DNA from 3 places in the Arthrobacter sp. genome. Region 2 is predicted to be linked to each of the others. Evidence: riboswitches for the same ligand, from Rfam matches in the RefSeq annotation. Region 2 holds a riboswitch; each other region holds the start of a gene.
The links. Region 2 has a riboswitch for S-adenosylmethionine ahead of RTN46_RS14935 (flavin reductase family protein). Riboswitches for the same ligand answer to the same signal wherever they lie in the genome.

Region 1 (5,321 bases), on a different contig from region 2:
TGGCCAAGAGTGTTGAGCGTGGCACCACCAGCGAAACCCTCGACGCCCTGACCGCACGGCTGAGCGTGTCCACCGACTACGCCGACTTTGCCGGTGCCGGCTTGGTGGTCGAGGCGGTGCCGGAGGACTTCAGCCTCAAGGCCACGGCCCTGGTTGCCGTGGAAGAACAGCTTGACCACGACGCCTGGCTCGCCTCCAATACCTCGTCCCTCTCCGTCTCCGAACTGGCCGGAAAGCTGCAGCGCCCGGAGCGGTTCTGCGGCCTGCACTTCTTCAACCCGGTGCCGGCCTCCACACTGATCGAAGTGGTGCTGGGCAAACAGACCTCCGCGGAACTGGCTGCTGAAGCCAGCGCCTGGGTTGCCGACCTGGGCAAAACACCCGTCGTCGTCAACGACGCTCCGGGCTTCGCCAGCTCACGGCTGGGCGTGGCCATTGCCCTCGAGGCGATGCGCATGGTCGAAGAGGGCGTGGCTTCCGCCGAGGACATCGACGCCGCCATGGTCCTGGGTTACAAGCACCCCACCGGCCCGCTGAAAACCACGGACATTGTGGGACTGGACGTGCGCCTCGGCATCGCGGAGTACCTGGCCTCCACCCTCGGCCCGCGCTTCGAGCCGCCGCAGATCCTCCGGGACAAGGTGGCCCGCGGGGAACTCGGCCGGAAGTCCGGCAAGGGTTTCTTCGACTGGAGCTAACCTCCCGAATCATCCAGCAGCCCGCGTCCTTCCCGGACGCGGGCTGCTGCGTTAACCGGGGTTGTCGTCCGCGCAACTCAAACCGCCCCCGACTGCTCGATGCCGTGCTGGCACCAGGCCTGAGCCGGAGTGCTAGGTTGGGGGCTTCGCGGCTGGAGATGCCGGGGAACGTTGCCTTCACGGATCGGCGTGACAGCGATGGTGCGGTTTGGCTCTGTAGGAATGGGAGACGAGGACTCATGGACGTCAAAGTGAGAACGCCTGACGTCAACGAGCTCAATCAGATAGTTGGCGTGCTGAAGCAGTGGCAGTACGACGAGGGACCACTACATCTGCATCCGGGCGACTTGGGCTGGTACTCACTGCGTGGAGCTGCTGCCACGGCCGCTGCGACACGGGTGTGGTCGGATGGAGACACCGTTCTGGCGATCGCGCTCCTCGATGGCCCCCAGCTGCTGCGATTCGCGATGGACCCGGCCCGGCACCAGGACGAGTCTCTCGCTGTCCGCATCGCCGCGGACGTCGGTGAGCCGGCCGCTGGTGTCCTCGATGCAGGAAGCGCAACCATCGAGGCGCGCGGCGCGTCAGCTCTCTCCGGGCAACTCGCGAAGGAGGGGTGGTCACCCGACGAGCCGTGGACACCGCTCCAGCGTAATCTGGCAGCGACTGTCGAGGTTGCCGGTCACCGGATCGAGACCATCGAACCAGGTTGCACTGATGAGTGGGTGTCTGTTCACTGGTCGGCTTTTCGTGGAACGCCGATGCCGGACGAGCGGCTGCGCAAATTCGTAGCTGGATGGCGGGCAGCAGCGGAGGGACCATGTTTCGAAGCCGTGCGCATCCTCTCGCTCCATGACGACAGTCGTGCAGTCGCCGTCGCCACGGTATGGTCTGCTGGCGCCGGGCGTCCCGGCCTCATCGAGCCGATGGGGGTGCATCAAGAGCACCGCGGCCGCGGATACGGCACAATCATGACGCGGGCGGCCGCGGCATCGCTTCGCGAGATGGGCTCATCGAGCGCCATTGTCTGCGCAGAGAGCTCTAACACCGGCGCCGTATCCACCTACCTGGCGGCCGGATTCTCCGCCTATCCCGAGGTTACCGATTGGCGTCGCGGCCCGTGAGGCCTCGACGGTGTCCCCACTCAGCGCTGGATCGTCACACGCCGAACGGAACGCCGTCCCTGCGTGAGGCACGGGCCTCCCCGAAATGTCCTGCGCCTAGGCTGGGGCAATGAACAGCGGCAGCAACGGAACGGTGGACTGGGACGGCGCGGTCAACGCCCGCGACCTCGGCGGGATCGCCGTCGCGCGCGGACGCAGGCTCCAGCCCGGCCGGATCTACCGGATGGGCCGGGCCGAATGGATCACGGCACGCGGCTGGGAGCAGGCGTACGACGCCGGTGTCCGCACCGTGGTGGACCTGCGCAACGACTCCGAAATCGGCCGGCGGGATACCGATCCGGTGGTGCCGCCGTCGGCAGTTGCCGGCATCCGGTTCCTGAACCGGCCCACCCAGGAAGCCGCCGACCCGGAATTCACCGCACTGACCGGCCCGTACCTGAACTCACCGCGGTTCTACCCCGAAAACCTGCACCGCTGGCCGGAGAAGTTCGCCGCGATTGCCCGGACCCTCGCGGATGCGCCTCCCGGCGGCGTCGTTATTCACTGTTCCGCGGGGCGGGACCGCACGGGCCTGGTCACCCTGCTCCTGCTGCAGCTCGCCGGAGCAGCGGAGGAGGAGATCTGGCGGGACTACCAGCAGGCCGCCGCGGGAATCAACGAGTGGCACCGGCTCCAGCGGCAGCCGCGTGAACATCCCCTCAGCGACGCCGAGCTCGCCATACGAAATGCCGGCGCGCGGCAGGAACTGCGGGACGTGCTGGGGGTGCTCGATGCCGAAACGTACCTGCGTACGGCCGGAACCGGGGAGGACACCCTCGCCCGGCTCCGGGCCCGGCTGCTGGACTGAAGCCGCTACTGCGGCATGGGAAGCCCGGCCTCAGCCGGAAGTGGTTTCCCGCTGCACCGGTGCGGGCGCTCCAGAGTGGCCAAGCAGAAAAAAGAGCTGCCTGCGGGGCTTTGGAAACCACCCGGTACCAGCAGCATCGAGTGCCGCGGGCACCACTGTGCGGAGTCGGCCGCGGAAGCCAGTGCGAGCGCCACCCGCGCCACGTCCGGGTGCCACACGAGCTGTTGGGCGCCGTCGAGCACCAGGGCGATGACGTCGAGCTCTGGGTCGGCGTGCACTTCCACGTCAATCCAGTCGTCGTATCCGCTCTGGGGGCCGGAAGGGGTGCGGGCGGGTGCCGGCGCCGTGCGGCCCGGGGGAACACGGACGCGGGAGTCACTGGAGTAAGCCACAGTGTTTGTCCTTTGATGGGTTGTCCTTGCCCGCAACGGTTGGTGCGGGCCGCTTCGTCATCCGAACCACCCGCCGAACAATGGGGTTGGTGTGAGGCCAGTCGGAGCTTTTCCTGCCCGGTGGTGCCGGGTGCGGAGGCCACATCTCGTGAAGCACTGCTTACCCTAGCAGCCTCCGCTCCCGCCGGGAAGGGCCACTGTGACTCCACTAGATGTTTATGCATATAGTGGGGATGGCGACGAAAATTCGCCTCACCGATTCAAAGAAGAAGGCATTATGCGTGCAGTTGTATTTGAGAAGTGGCAGACTTTCCCGTCCCTGACGGAGGTCGAAAAGCCGAAGCCGGGCCCGGGCGAGGTCCTGCTGAAGGTGGCAGGCGCCGGTGCCTGCCACTCCGACGTCGCAATCTATAAGGATTTTTCCGAAGGCTCGCCGGGGTCGATTCCGCCCGCGTTCGTCCTGGGCCATGAGAACTCCGGCTGGGTCGAGGAACTCGGGGAAGGTGTCAGCGGCGTAGAGGTCGGCGGCGCCTACCTGGTCTACGGCCCGGTGGGCTGCGGGCATTGCAAGGCCTGCTCCCGCGGACAGGACACCTACTGCGAGAACGCCGCCGAGATCCCTTACCTGGGCATGGGGCTGGGCCGCGACGGCGGCATGGCTGAATATGTAGTGGTCCCGGTCCGGAACCTGGTCCCGCTGGGCGACGCCGATCCCGTCGCCGCTGCGCCGCTTTCCGATGCAGCGCTGACGCCGTATCACGCCATCAAGAACTCCCTGCCGAACCTGGCTGGGGGCGGCAAATACGCCCTGGTGATCGGCCTCGGCGGGTTGGGCCAGATGGCTGTGCAGATCCTGAAGGCGCTCACCGGCGCCACCGTGATTGCCACTGACATGAAGGAAGAGGCCATGCAGAAGGCCGAAGCTGCCGGGGCCATCGTGGTTCCCGGCGGCGAGGGCCAGGTGGAACGCATCCGGGAGATCACCGGCGGGCGCGGCGTGGATGCTGCGTTCGACTTCGTCGGGGTTTCTCCGACCATCAAGACTGCAGCCGCATCGATGGCACCGCAGTCCCGGTTCACTGTGGTTGGCATCGCCGGCGGATCGTACGAATGGAGCTTCTTCACCACCCCGTACGAGTCGACCACGACCAACACCTACTGGGGCACCATCGAAGACCTGCATGAAGTGGTGGCGATGTACCGCGCCGGGCAGATCAAGCCCGAGGTGGAGCTCTACAGCATGGATAACGCCCTCGAGGCCTACCGGAAGCTGGAATCGGGCGAGCTCAGCGGCCGTGCCGTGGTTGTTCCGCACATGAAGTAGTTACGTCTAAGAAGTAACCAGCGCCCCGGCACCGCGTCCTGCGGAGCCGCGGCCCCGGTGCTGCTGCGATCAACGACGGCGGTGTCCCCTGGAGAGGGGGTGCCGCCGTCGTTCGCTGTTTCGAGCTCCGGGGATACCCCGGTGGTGTGCTCCAGCGCACTCTCATGTAGGCTGGATTGATTACCGACCGTCCGGTCAGTTATCCGCGTGCGCACCCGGCTCCAGCCGGGACGGCGGGGGCCTCCCGGGCGATCCGAAACCAACGTCCAGTATCGAAAGGGTCCGTCGAAGATGACCTCAACCGCCATAGACGTGCAAGTCGTCCCCAGTTTCGTCCAGGACGAATGGTGGACCCCGGAGAGCGGCAGCCTGGCGGCTGCCAGCCCGGCCGAAGTCCGTGATGCCAGCACCGGCGAACTCCTGGCCCTGGTCAGCACCGACGGGCTGGACACCGCCGCCGCCGTCGAGCACGGACGCACCGTGGGCCACCGCGGGCTGGCCGGCCTCACCTTCCACCAGCGTGCCCTGAAGCTCAAGGAACTGGCGCAGTACCTCAACGGCCGCCGGCCGGAACTCTATGAAATCTCCGCCCGCACAGGTGCCACCAAAATCGATTCCCTGGTGGACATCGACGGCGGCATCGGCGTGCTCTTCACCTTCGGGTCGAAGGGCCGGCGCGAACTGCCCAACGCCACCGTGGCCATCGACGGCACCGCGGAAGTCCTGTCCAAGGATGGCTCCTTCATCGGTGAGCACATCTACACCTCCATTCCCGGTGTCGCCGTGCAGATCAATGCTTTCAACTTCCCGGTCTGGGGCATGCTGGAGAAATTCGCCCCGGCCTTCCTGGCCGGCGTGCCGACCATCGTCAAGCCCGCCACCCCCACCGGCTACCTCACCGAGGCCGCCGTCCGCCTGATGATCGAATCCGGCATC
Region 2 (5,321 bases):
AGCGGCTACCGGGACTGGGATGCCGCAGCAGGCGCCTACGTTGATGCGAAGGTGAAGACGCCCGCGTTCTCGGCGCCCAAACCCGCCCAGGTCGGCGTTCCGGTCTACACCCTGCTCGGTGGATACAACCCATCGGTGCCTGAACAGACCGTGCTTTACCCCGCCTTCCGCAGCAACTACGGCAACGTATTCGACCTCCCGCAGGCGGACACCAAGGCCACTGACTCAACGCGCCGGTGCTGGCTGGATATCACCTTCCAGGACGGGCACGTCGAGCAGACGGCCCTGCTGGCGAGCAACGGCGTCAAGCAGTTCAACGTCAATCTCGCCGAAGCGGATAAGCCGACCGATGCCTCGATCTACTGCCGGGTGAATGGGACAACGACCAAGCTCGGCAACTCGATCAGCATTGCAGCAGATCAGGAGCCGCTTCGCCCCGCCGTCGTGATTGGCCAGGAAGCCGGGTACGAAGCCCTGCGTGCCGTTGAACTGCCGGAGCTTGAAGCGAAGCTCCAGGCCGTTGCCAACCAGGCCGTACCAGTCTTGGACACAAACGGCACTGTGCTCCTGCAGAGCTGGAAGGATGACCTGAGCGGGCTCACACCGGAGGCCCGGCGCGTGGCCGAATCAGTCCAGGCACAAACGGCGGCCGCCGCCTCGATCGACAGTTTCATCCAGGGGAACCAGGCCAAGCTCGATGCCAAGGATCCGGCCGCCACAGCGGAACTGTTCAAGTTGATGTCCTCGCTGGGCTTCGTCGAGAATCCCACCCAGGTGCTTCCGCAGGGAGGCAGGTTGCTGGTCGACGGCGGGCATTGCCTCGTCCTTGGCGAAGACCTCGGCGTGACGGTGCCGCAGGACAAGGCGCTGTGCGCCGACACTGCTTCCCAGCGCTGGATGATCGACGTCCGCGGTGCAATTCACAGCGAACAGCGCCCGGATCTGTGCCTCGTTCCCGGTACTCCGGTGAATGTTGCCGCGTGCTCCCAGGCTGCAGGATCACAGGTGTGGAAGCTTGAGGCCGACGGGCATATCAAGAGCGCGGTCTCGAGCTACCTCGATTTCTACCGGCACCAGGGGATCGCGGGCATGTACGGGAAGACAAACGGGGCGAACCAGATCTGGACCGGTCTGGCCGCCGCAGCGAACCCCGGTATGGCCACGCTGAAGTCAGGCAGCCTGGCGACGCTTGCCGGCCTGAATTTCGCCACTGCCTCCATCGATGCGTTCATTGAGGCGAACCAGGCGAAGCTCGATGCGAAGGACCCCGCCACGACGGCAGAACTCACGGCACTCCTGACCAGGAGCGGATTCACGGAAAGCCCCACCCAGGTCCTTCCCAGCGGTGGGCGGGTCCTCGTGAACAACGGCCACTGCCTCGTACTGGAGAACAATGGCGGCGTCACCGTCCCCAAGGACAAGTCGCGGTGCGCCGATACCGCTGCCCAGCGCTGGTTTGCGGATGCGCGCGGTGCGATCCACAGCGAGGCGCGTCCTGACCTGTGCCTGGTGCCCGGTACGCCGGTGAAAACCGCCTCGTGCGCCCCGGCCGACGGATCTCAGGTTTGGCTCTTTGAAGCAGACGGGCACATCAAGAGTTCGGTCTCGAGCTACCTCGACTTCTACCGTGACGAGGGAATAGTTGGCATGTTCTCGAAGAACGCGGGTGCCAATCAGATCTGGACGGGCCTCACAACGTCAGCCAACCCCGGAATGGCAACGTTGAAGGCCGGCAGCCTGGCGGCGCTCTTCCGCCTCGGCCTCGACGCCTAGCGGCCTCTGCACCGGCTAGACACCGGTAACCAACAAAAAGGTGCACGTCCTGCTGCGGGACGTGCACCTTTTTGAATGAGGTTTGATTTGCTGCTTCAATCCGTCCGGTTAGAGCGCGAACTCAGGCACCGACAGGTTCCGGAACTTCGATCCGTGGAACACGAGCGGCTCGTGGGCGTCTTCGTGGGTGGAGTAGCCGTGCACGCGCAGCAGCACCACCGCATGATCCCCGGCGGGCACCTCGCCTTCGACCGAGCACTCGAGCCAGAGTGCTGCCTCCTCCAGGAACAGGGCGCCGGTACCGGACTCAGCCACGTTCAGGCCGGTAAAACGGTCGCCGTCCCTGGAGGCGATCTGGCGGCAGACGCCGTCGTGCCCCGCCCCCAGGACGGACACGCCCAGCCGTACCGCCCGCCGCAGCACCGGCCAGGTGCGCGAGGTGTTCTGGACTGCGAACATCACCAGCGGCGGATCCATCGAAACGCCAACGGTGAAGGACGAGGCCACGATCCCCTGGGGAGCGCCGTCGATTTCAGCACAAAGAGCGGCGATCCCGGAGGGGAAACGCCCGAACGCCCGGCGGAGCGCATTGGGGTGCAGATCGGTTTCAAGGGCCACTGGATTTCCTCTGCCTGACGCGCCCATCCGTCCTGCGGGCAACACGGGAACGCTGTACTTGCCGGACCGGGAGATCCACCGGAACGGCCGAATCGTCACCTGGAGCACCCCGCTATGGCGAGAGGGTTGCCGTCCAGCCGGCCAGGGCCTGTGGCTGGAACTCTTGATTCTGTCCATCAACCTAGGGCCCGGCGCAGGGAGGCGCAAACCCGTGTCACACAGGCCACATGATTCGCAACAGTTCGTAACGGCCGGGCTGCTCTCCGGGCAGGCGGTTGTTCCCCCGGCAAGCCGGAAGAGCCATTACAGTGTCCGCATGAGACAACGCTGGTTCAAGCAGGTAGACGTCTTTGGTGGCCGCCCCTACCAGGGCAATCCGCTTGCCGTGGTGCTGGATGGCGAAGACCTTGATGACGAACAGATGCTGCAGTTCGCCCGTTGGACGAATCTTTCGGAGACCACCTTCGTGCTCCCGGCGATCCAGGAGGACGCCGACTACCGCGTCCGGATCTTCACACCCGGGGGAGAGATCCCGTTCGCCGGACATCCCACGCTTGGAACGTGCCACGCCTGGACGGAGGCGGGCAACACGCCAATGAGGCCGGGGCTTGTGGTCCAGGAATGCGGCATCGGGCTGGTGCCGCTGCGGGTCAATGCCGGACTGGCTGCCTTCGCCGCGCCGCGGCTCATCCGCACCGGCCCCGTCGAGTCGGACATCCTGGCCCGGGTCACGGCTGCGCTGGGACTGTCGCCGGAGCAGGTCCGAGGCCACCAGTGGGTGGACAACGGGCCGGGATGGATGGGCTTGCTGCTGCCCGACGCCGAGACCGTGCTCTCGCTGCGCCCGGACCACGCGGCGCTCGGCAACCTGCGGGTCGGCGTGATCGCTCCACAGCCCGAATCCGCCGAAACGGACTTCGAGGTCCGCGCTTTCGCTCCCGGCCTGGGGGTGGCCGAGGACCCGGTCACCGGCAGCCTGAACGCGGGACTGGCCCAGTGGCTGATCGGCGAGGGCCTCGCAGAGGAGCGCTACACGGTGACGCAGGGTACGGCGGTCCATCGGGCCGGGCTGGTCAGGGTTTTTATGCGTGAAGGCCGGATCTGGGTCGGCGGGGAGTCTGTGACCTGCATTGACGGGTCCGTTTCGCTCTAAGCCCCTCCCGAGGGCAGCGAGCACTCGCGTGGGTGCACGCGATGCCGGCCTGGTGCGCAGCTCTGGTGGGATGAATCGTTCCTATCCCGCCATTTCTGCGCACTGGAGGCCGTCCCGCGGGCCTCGGCGGCTGGCGCGGTGCCTGGGTGCGCAGCTCTGGTGGGATGAACCGTCCCTATCCCGCCATTTCTGCGCACTGGAGAACGGCCCGGGGGCCTCGGCGGCTGGCGCGGTGCCTGGGTGCGCAGCTCTGGTGGGATGAATCGTTCCTATCCCGCCATTTCTGCGCACTGGAGGCCGTCCCGCGGGCCTCGGCGGCTGGCGCGGTGCCTGGGTGCGCAGCTCTGGTGGGATGAACCGTTCCTATCCCGCCATTTCTGCGCACTGGAGGCCGTCCCGGGGACCAACGGCCCGGGGGCCGACGGCCCGGCCGGCCGGGTCCAGGGGGCGGGAGTGCGCCAAGGGGAGAGCATGCGCCAAGGAGAGGGGGAGGGCGCGGGTAGCCTTGGAAACGTGAGTGACTTGTTCAGCAATGATGAGGATCCGGACCTCGAGGACATCGGCGGGGCAGGAGATCAGGACGGCGACAGCGCCCGACAGCGCCCGCGGAGCCCGCTGGCGGTGCGCATGCGTCCGCGCAGCCTCGACGAGGTCGTGGGACAGCAGCACCTGCTGACGCCGGGTTCCCCGCTGCGTACCCTGGCCGAAAGCCCCCAGGCCGGGCCCGCCGGCCCCTCGTCGGTGATGCTCTGGGGCCCTCCCGGCACCGGAAAGACCACCCTGGCCCACGTCGTCGCCCGCGGTTCAGGGCGGAAGTTCGTTGAGCTGTCGGCCATCACCTCCGGCGTCAAGGATGTGCGGCGGGTCATGGATGACGCCCTGACGTCCCGGGACCTGCACGGCCTCACCACCGTCCTGTTCCTCGACGAGATCCACCGGTTCAACAAGGCCCAGCAGGACGCCCTGTTGCCGGGTGTGGAGAACCGCTGGGTAGTCCTGATCGCCGCCACCACGGAAAACCCGTCCTTCTCCGTCGTCTCGCCGCTGCTGTCCCGGTCGTTGCTGCTGACCCTCAAGCCGCTGACCGAGGCAGACATTTCCAATCTTCTGGTCAGGGCTGTCGACGACGAACGCGGGCTGGCCGGGCGGATCAAGCTCAGCGACGAGGCACTTGAACACCTGGTGCGACTCGCCGCGGGGGATGCCCGCCGCGGTCTGACCGCACTGGAGGCCGCTGCCGGCGTCGCCTATTCCGAACGTGATCCGGACGAAGAGATCCCCACCGTCCTGCTCCCGCACGCCGAACAGGCCCTGGACGTTGCGGCGCTGCGCTACGACCGCGCCGGCGACCAGCACTACGACGTCACCAGCGCCTTCATCAAATCCCTGCGGGGATCCGACGTCGATGCCGCCCTGCACTACCTCGCCAAGATGCTCGAAGCAGGGGAGGACCCGCGCTTTATTTCGCGCCGGCTGATGATTTCCGCCGCGGAAGACGTCGGCATGGCTGACCCGACCGCATTGCAGACGGCGGTCGCCGCCGCCCAGGCCGTCCAGATGATCGGTATGCCCGAGGGGCGGCTGATCCTGGCGCAGGCAGTTGTCCACATTGCGACGGCGCCCAAGTCGAACGCCTCCTACCTCGCAATCGGCGCCGCGGCTGCGGACATCCGTGCCGGTTATGGCCAGGGCGTTCCGCCGCACCTGCGCGACGCCCATTACCCGGGCGCCAAGCAGCTAGGGCACGGCAAGGGCTACGTCTACTCGCACGACAAGC
Region 3 (5,321 bases), on a different contig from region 2:
GAAGGGCTTTTTGCCGGTGACGCGGTAGCCCTCGCCGGTGCGGACGCCAACCGCCTGCGGCCCCTGCGGTGTGCCGGTGGAGGACCAGAGCCACTGCTTGGAGAGGCATTCGTCCGCCAGGGCCTGCCCGCGCTCCTCGTCCAGGTCGATGTACGGGAAGGCCTGGAAAATGTAGTGATAGCCCAGCAGCTGGCCAATCGAGTTATCGGCCCGGGCGATCCGCTGCACAATCTCGAACGAGGTCTCCCAGTCGATTCCGGCGCCGCCGAAACGGGTGGGAATGGTCAGCGGCAGCAGCCCGGACCGGCGCAGGATTTCCACTTCGGTGAAAGGCGGCTTGTTCGCGACGTCCCGGTCCAGGGCGTCGGCTCCGAGGATCGCGGCGACCTCGTCGGCTATGCCGAACCAGTGGTCCTGGAGTTCTGTGGTGCGGTGGCCGTAGCGGGTGAGCAGGCTGGCGGTCATCGGGTTTCTCCTGTGGTGGCAAGGCTGGCTGCGCCGTCGGCGGCGAATGCTCCGCGGAAGCGGGCGGCGGGGTGGCGTTCGTTGAGCAGTCCGCCGCTGCCGGGCCCGTCAGCGCCGAAGAGCTTTTCCCGCAGGGTTCCGGGCGCGTACTCCGTCTGGGCCAGCCCGCGGCGGCGCAGTTCCGGCAGCACTCCCTCGATGAAGTCCGTGTAGGAGCCGGGCAGGACGGAGTTGATGATGTTTATCCCGTCCACGCCGGCGTCCTGCCAGCGCTCGAGTTCATCGGCGATCTGTTCCGGTGTGCCGGTGATCTGCTGGGCTTCGGTGCGGTAGCGGGCGACGTCGGCCAGGGTGGGATTACCGCCGGGGGTGGAGTCAATGATGGCCTGCAGCACTCCGCGCCCACCCTCGGTCCGAACCTCGCCGAGCGGAGTCTCGAGGTCCAGCCCGCCCAGGTCGATCCCGAGGCCGCCGCCAATGTGCGCGATCACTGCGTCGAGTTCCAGGTATTCGTCCAGTTCCGCCTTCCTGCGCTGGGCTTCCGCCTCGGTACTGCCAACCACAAAGGACAGGCCGGTGAAAACCTTGACGTCCTGCGGCAGCCGGCCCGCCTCCACGGCGCGGGCCCGGACCCCGGACGCGACCTTGGCCGCGTGGGCCGGGTTGGGCGCGAAGATGAACGTGGCTTCGGCGTTGGCTGCCGCGAATTGCTGTCCGCGCCCCGAACTGCCGGCCTGGAAAAGGACCGGGGTGCGCTGCGGTGACGGTGAACTCAGGTGCGGCCCGTCGATCGAGTAGCGCTCTCCGCGGTGATGGATCTTGTGCACCTTCTCCGGGTCCGCATGCACTCCGCTGTACTTGTCTTGGCTTAGTGCGTCCTCGTCCCACGACCCTTCCCACAGTTTGTAGACGGCTTCGACGTATTCGTCGGCCCAGTCGTACCTGCGGTCATGCTCGGTGAGTCCGTCGCCGCCGAAGTTCCGGTGCGCGTTCTCCAGCACCGAAGTGACGATGTTCCACCCGGCCCGGCCGTTCGTGAGGTGGTCAAGCGTGGACATCTGGCGCGCGAACTGGAAGGGGTGGCTTTGCACCACCGAGGACGTCGCGGCCAGGCCGATCTCGCTCGTGGCGCCGGCCAGCGCGGCGAGCAGCAGCACGGGATCGTTGGCCGGGACCTGCAGGCCGCGGCGCACATGCGAGGCCCAGCCGCCGTCGTGGTTTCCATAGAGGCCCACGACGTCGGCGAAAAAGAGGGCGTCGAACTTCGCCGCTTCGAGCTGGCGGGCGAGGTCCGTCCAGAAACCGAGTTCGTTAAAGCGGTGCTGTTCGGCTTCCGGATGCCGCCACTGGCCGCCGCGGATGTGGCTGGTGGTGTTCATCAGGAACGCGTTCAGCAGCAGTCGCGGCCGCGGTCCGGAGAAACGGGTACTGGGGATAGGCATGGGCGTTCTTTCGGTAGGAGCGGAGGGCTAGAGGCGTTTGTCGGCGCGGCGGGAGATCCAGGAGCCGCCCAGCTGCACGGCCTGCACCAGCAGGATCATGAGGACGATCGCGGTGATCATCAGCCCGGTTTCGTAGCGGTAGTAGCCGTAGCGGATGGCGAAGTCCCCGATCCCGCCGCCGCCCACGAGGCCGGCCATGGCGGAGTAGGAGATGAAGCTGACGGTCATGATGGTCGCGGAGCTGATCAGCCCCGGCCGCGCTTCGACCAGCAGGACGTCGCGGACAATCTGGGACCGGGTCGCGCCCATGGAACGGGCCGCTTCCACCACACCCCCGCCCAGCGCGGTGAGGTTCTGTTCCACGAACCGGGCGAAGTATGGGATCGCGTTGATGGTCAGCGGCACAATCACCGCGGCCGTGCCGATGGTGGTGCCCACGATGAAGCGGGTGAACGGGATGATGGCGATCAGCAGGATCAGGAACGGAAAGGACCGGACCAGGTTGACCGCCGAGTCCAGGACCCGGTGCAGCTTGGGTTTGTGGACCAGCCCGTTGGGGCCCAGGCCGTAGAGCAGGACGCCCAGCGGGGTGCCGATGAGTACGGCCAGCGGGATCGCCACCAGCAGCATGATGCCCGTCTGGCCCAGCGCGGTGAGCAGTTCGGGCCAGACTTCGATGATGCGCTCAAGCATGGTGGGCTCCTTCAAACCGGGCGGCGGCGGGCTCTCTTGCAGCGCGGTCCAGGCGGATTTCGTCGGAAATGAGATAGCGGCCAATCGAGGTTGCGGGCGTGAAACCGGGCCGCTGCAGCTCGGCAAGCGCGAACTGTTCCACCACGCGGCCCTCCTCCATCACGGCCACGTTGTCCGCGATCGCCTTGACGACGTTCATCTCGTGCGTGACCACCACGATCGTGATGCCGAAGCGGGCGTTGACGTCGCTGAGGTACTGCAGCACGGAGGCGGTGGTCCGCGGGTCGACGGCGGACGTGGGCTCATCGCACAGCAGGACCTTCGGCTCGGTGGCCAGGGCACGGGCGATTGCCACCCGCTGCTTTTGGCCGCCGGAGAGCTTGGCCGGGTAGGTTCCAGCTTTCTCGGACAGGTCGACGACGGCGAGCGCCTCGAGTGCCCGGCGGCGGCGCTCGGCGGCGTTGCCCACCCCGGCGAACTTGAGTGAGAGCTCCACGTTCTGCGCGGCTGTGCGGTTGTTTAGCAGGTTGAAGTGCTGGAAGATCATGCCGATCCCGTGCCGGGTGGCGCGTAGTTCGGCGTCGCCCAGGCCGGTGAGGTCCACTCCATCCACCAGCACCCGGCCCGAGGTGGGGCGCTCCAGCAGGTTGATGTTGCGCAGCAGGGTGGATTTACCGGCTCCGGAGAAGCCGATGATTCCTTGGATGCTGCCGCGCGGGATGTCCAGTGACACGTCATCCACAGCGGTCAAGCTGGATCCACTGCTGCTGAAAACGGTCGAAACGTTCTCGATCCGGATCATGCCGTCCTCCTTCGGTCAGTACCCGAGAAGAGGTGCCCACCCGCACTGGGGGCCCGGCGGCAGCGTGGCAGGACACGGCTGCGGCGGACCAACGAAAGCAGATGCTTCTCCATCGGTCCTGGCGGTAGCACCCATCTCCGCAGAATTACGGAAGGGGTTGCTGCGGCGTCACGGAGCCAGGTCTCTCAGCCGCTCTGGATGGTTATGGGTCCATGCTGGTGGCCGGGGACGGGACCGCGCAAACATGTGTCCGTCCGTGGCACAGTGCGTCGGACTGTGACTCTCCGGGCGTCACACCCGGACTTTGTTACGTCATCCTGCGTTCAGTTCCCCCCTGTCACCGAGCCCTCGGCGGTGCGGCTCCAGCGATCCGCATACCACCAACTCGCGCAGGGTGAGGCAGGATTGCTGTGTGACACTTCCCGAACGTCCGCCGCTTTCCCCCAGCCTCAGCGGAGCAGAGTTCCGCCGCTGGTACTGGCTCAAGGACGAGCTGCAGGCCTTTGCCCGGCACCTGGGCCTGCGGGCAACAGGCTCGAAGGAAAGCCTCGCTGACCGTTTGGAAGCGTTCCTGGATGGCCGCCCCCAGCCGCTTCCAACACCGGCACCGGGCCGAACGGCGGACCGGCTGAGGCCGCCGCTGACCATCCACACTGTCATTCCCGCCGGCCATCCCTGCAGCCAGGTCCTCCGGGCGTTTTTCCTCAATGCCCTGGGACCGGGGTTCCGCTTCGACGCTCCGATGCGGGAGTTTTTCGCGGCCAACGACGGCAGCGCGACCCTGGCCGCGGCGTTGGACCACTGGCATGCCACCCGCGGCGCCGAGCCGAGGCCTATCGGGGCGCAGTTCGAACTCAACCGCTTCAGCAGGCAGTGGCATCGGGACAATCCGGCTGGATCCCGGCAGGATCTGCTCGCGGCCTGGCAGTCCCACCGGTCCCTTCCCACAGACCTCCGCCCGGCAAACGGCACCACCCCGTGAAAGCCTGGCTTTTCCTGCTGCTGGCAATCGTCCTGGAAGTCACCGGCTCCCTTGCGCTGAAGGCAGCCCTGGACGCTCCCGCCCTGTACGCCGTTGTGGTGCCTGCCTATCTGGCCGCGTTCGTTTTGCTCTCGGCGACCCTGCGCGCCGGCATGGGACTGGGCGTTGCCTACGGAATCTGGGGTGCCACCGGGGTTGCGCTCACCGCGGTTATGTCGCTGTTCCTGTTTGGAGAGCCGATCACCCTACTGATGGGCCTGGGAATCACCGCCGTGATGGCTGGTGTGCTCTGCGTTGAACTGGGCCGCCAGGCCGCGGAGAAGAGAACGGGCGGGGCGGCCTGATGGCGTGGCTGTTCCTATGCGGAGCCATCGTCTTCGAAGTGGGCGGGACCCTTTCCCTGCGCCTCGCCCTCGAGGACAAGCGCTGGTACGCCGGTGTCGTGACCGGTTATTCGGTTGCCTTCAGCATGCTCTCCCTGACCCTCGCCAGCGGCATGGCCCTGGGGATCGCGTACGGAATCTGGGCTGCCGTCGGCGTGGCCCTCACCGCTGTACTCAGCCGGTTCCTGTTCCAGGAACCACTGACCTGGCTGATGGGACTGGGCATTGCCCTCATCATCGGCGGGGTCCTGCTCATCGAGCTGGGCGCAGCGTACTGACCTGATCCGGCGGATGAACAGAGGAAGGCTGCGCGTGCCTCACCAACCGAAGCGGCGCGCCTCAATCACCGGGCAGGTATCCATCACGACGTCGAGCCCGGCCGCGGCGGCACGCTGGGCTGCCGCTTCGTCAACGACGCCCAGCTGCAGCCACACCGCGTTGGCACCAACGGCAATGGCCTGGTCCACGACATCTCCCACTTTCGCTGAGTTCACGAAACAGTCGACGACGTCGATTTGGCCGGGGATGTCCGCAAGCCGGGTGTAGCCCTGATT

Region 1: another riboswitch for S-adenosylmethionine. It lies ahead of RTN46_RS08725 (hypothetical protein); the one in region 2 lies ahead of RTN46_RS14935 (flavin reductase family protein).
Region 3: another riboswitch for S-adenosylmethionine. It lies ahead of RTN46_RS07370 (ATP-binding cassette domain-containing protein); the one in region 2 lies ahead of RTN46_RS14935 (flavin reductase family protein).

Annotation. Positions count from the first base shown of each region.
Region 1 is NZ_DALZXY010000037.1:20,268-25,588, forward strand. It holds gene RTN46_RS08710 (3-hydroxyacyl-CoA dehydrogenase family protein) at 1-698, shown strand, start outside; gene RTN46_RS08715 (GNAT family N-acetyltransferase) at 950-1,822, shown strand; gene RTN46_RS08720 (tyrosine-protein phosphatase) at 1,932-2,669, shown strand; gene RTN46_RS08725 (hypothetical protein) at 2,675-3,061, opposite strand; SAM riboswitch class IV at 3,079-3,215, opposite strand; gene RTN46_RS08730 (NAD(P)-dependent alcohol dehydrogenase) at 3,339-4,385, shown strand; gene paaZ (phenylacetic acid degradation bifunctional protein PaaZ) at 4,677-5,321, shown strand, end outside.
Region 2 is NZ_DALZXY010000105.1:169-5,489, reverse strand. It holds gene RTN46_RS14940 (M66 family metalloprotease) at 1-1,773, shown strand, start outside; gene RTN46_RS14935 (flavin reductase family protein) at 1,882-2,391, opposite strand; SAM riboswitch class IV at 2,441-2,560, opposite strand; gene RTN46_RS14930 (PhzF family phenazine biosynthesis protein) at 2,708-3,544, shown strand; gene RTN46_RS14925 (replication-associated recombination protein A) at 4,058-5,321, shown strand, end outside.
Region 3 is NZ_DALZXY010000028.1:16,370-21,690, reverse strand. It holds gene RTN46_RS07385 (acyl-CoA dehydrogenase family protein) at 1-465, opposite strand, end outside; gene RTN46_RS07380 (LLM class flavin-dependent oxidoreductase) at 462-1,907, opposite strand; gene RTN46_RS07375 (methionine ABC transporter permease) at 1,935-2,600, opposite strand; gene RTN46_RS07370 (ATP-binding cassette domain-containing protein) at 2,593-3,402, opposite strand; SAM riboswitch class I at 3,509-3,607, opposite strand; gene RTN46_RS07365 (hypothetical protein) at 3,815-4,384, shown strand; gene RTN46_RS07360 (SMR family transporter) at 4,381-4,728, shown strand; gene RTN46_RS07355 (SMR family transporter) at 4,728-5,045, shown strand; gene RTN46_RS07350 (CoA-binding protein) at 5,085-5,321, opposite strand, start outside.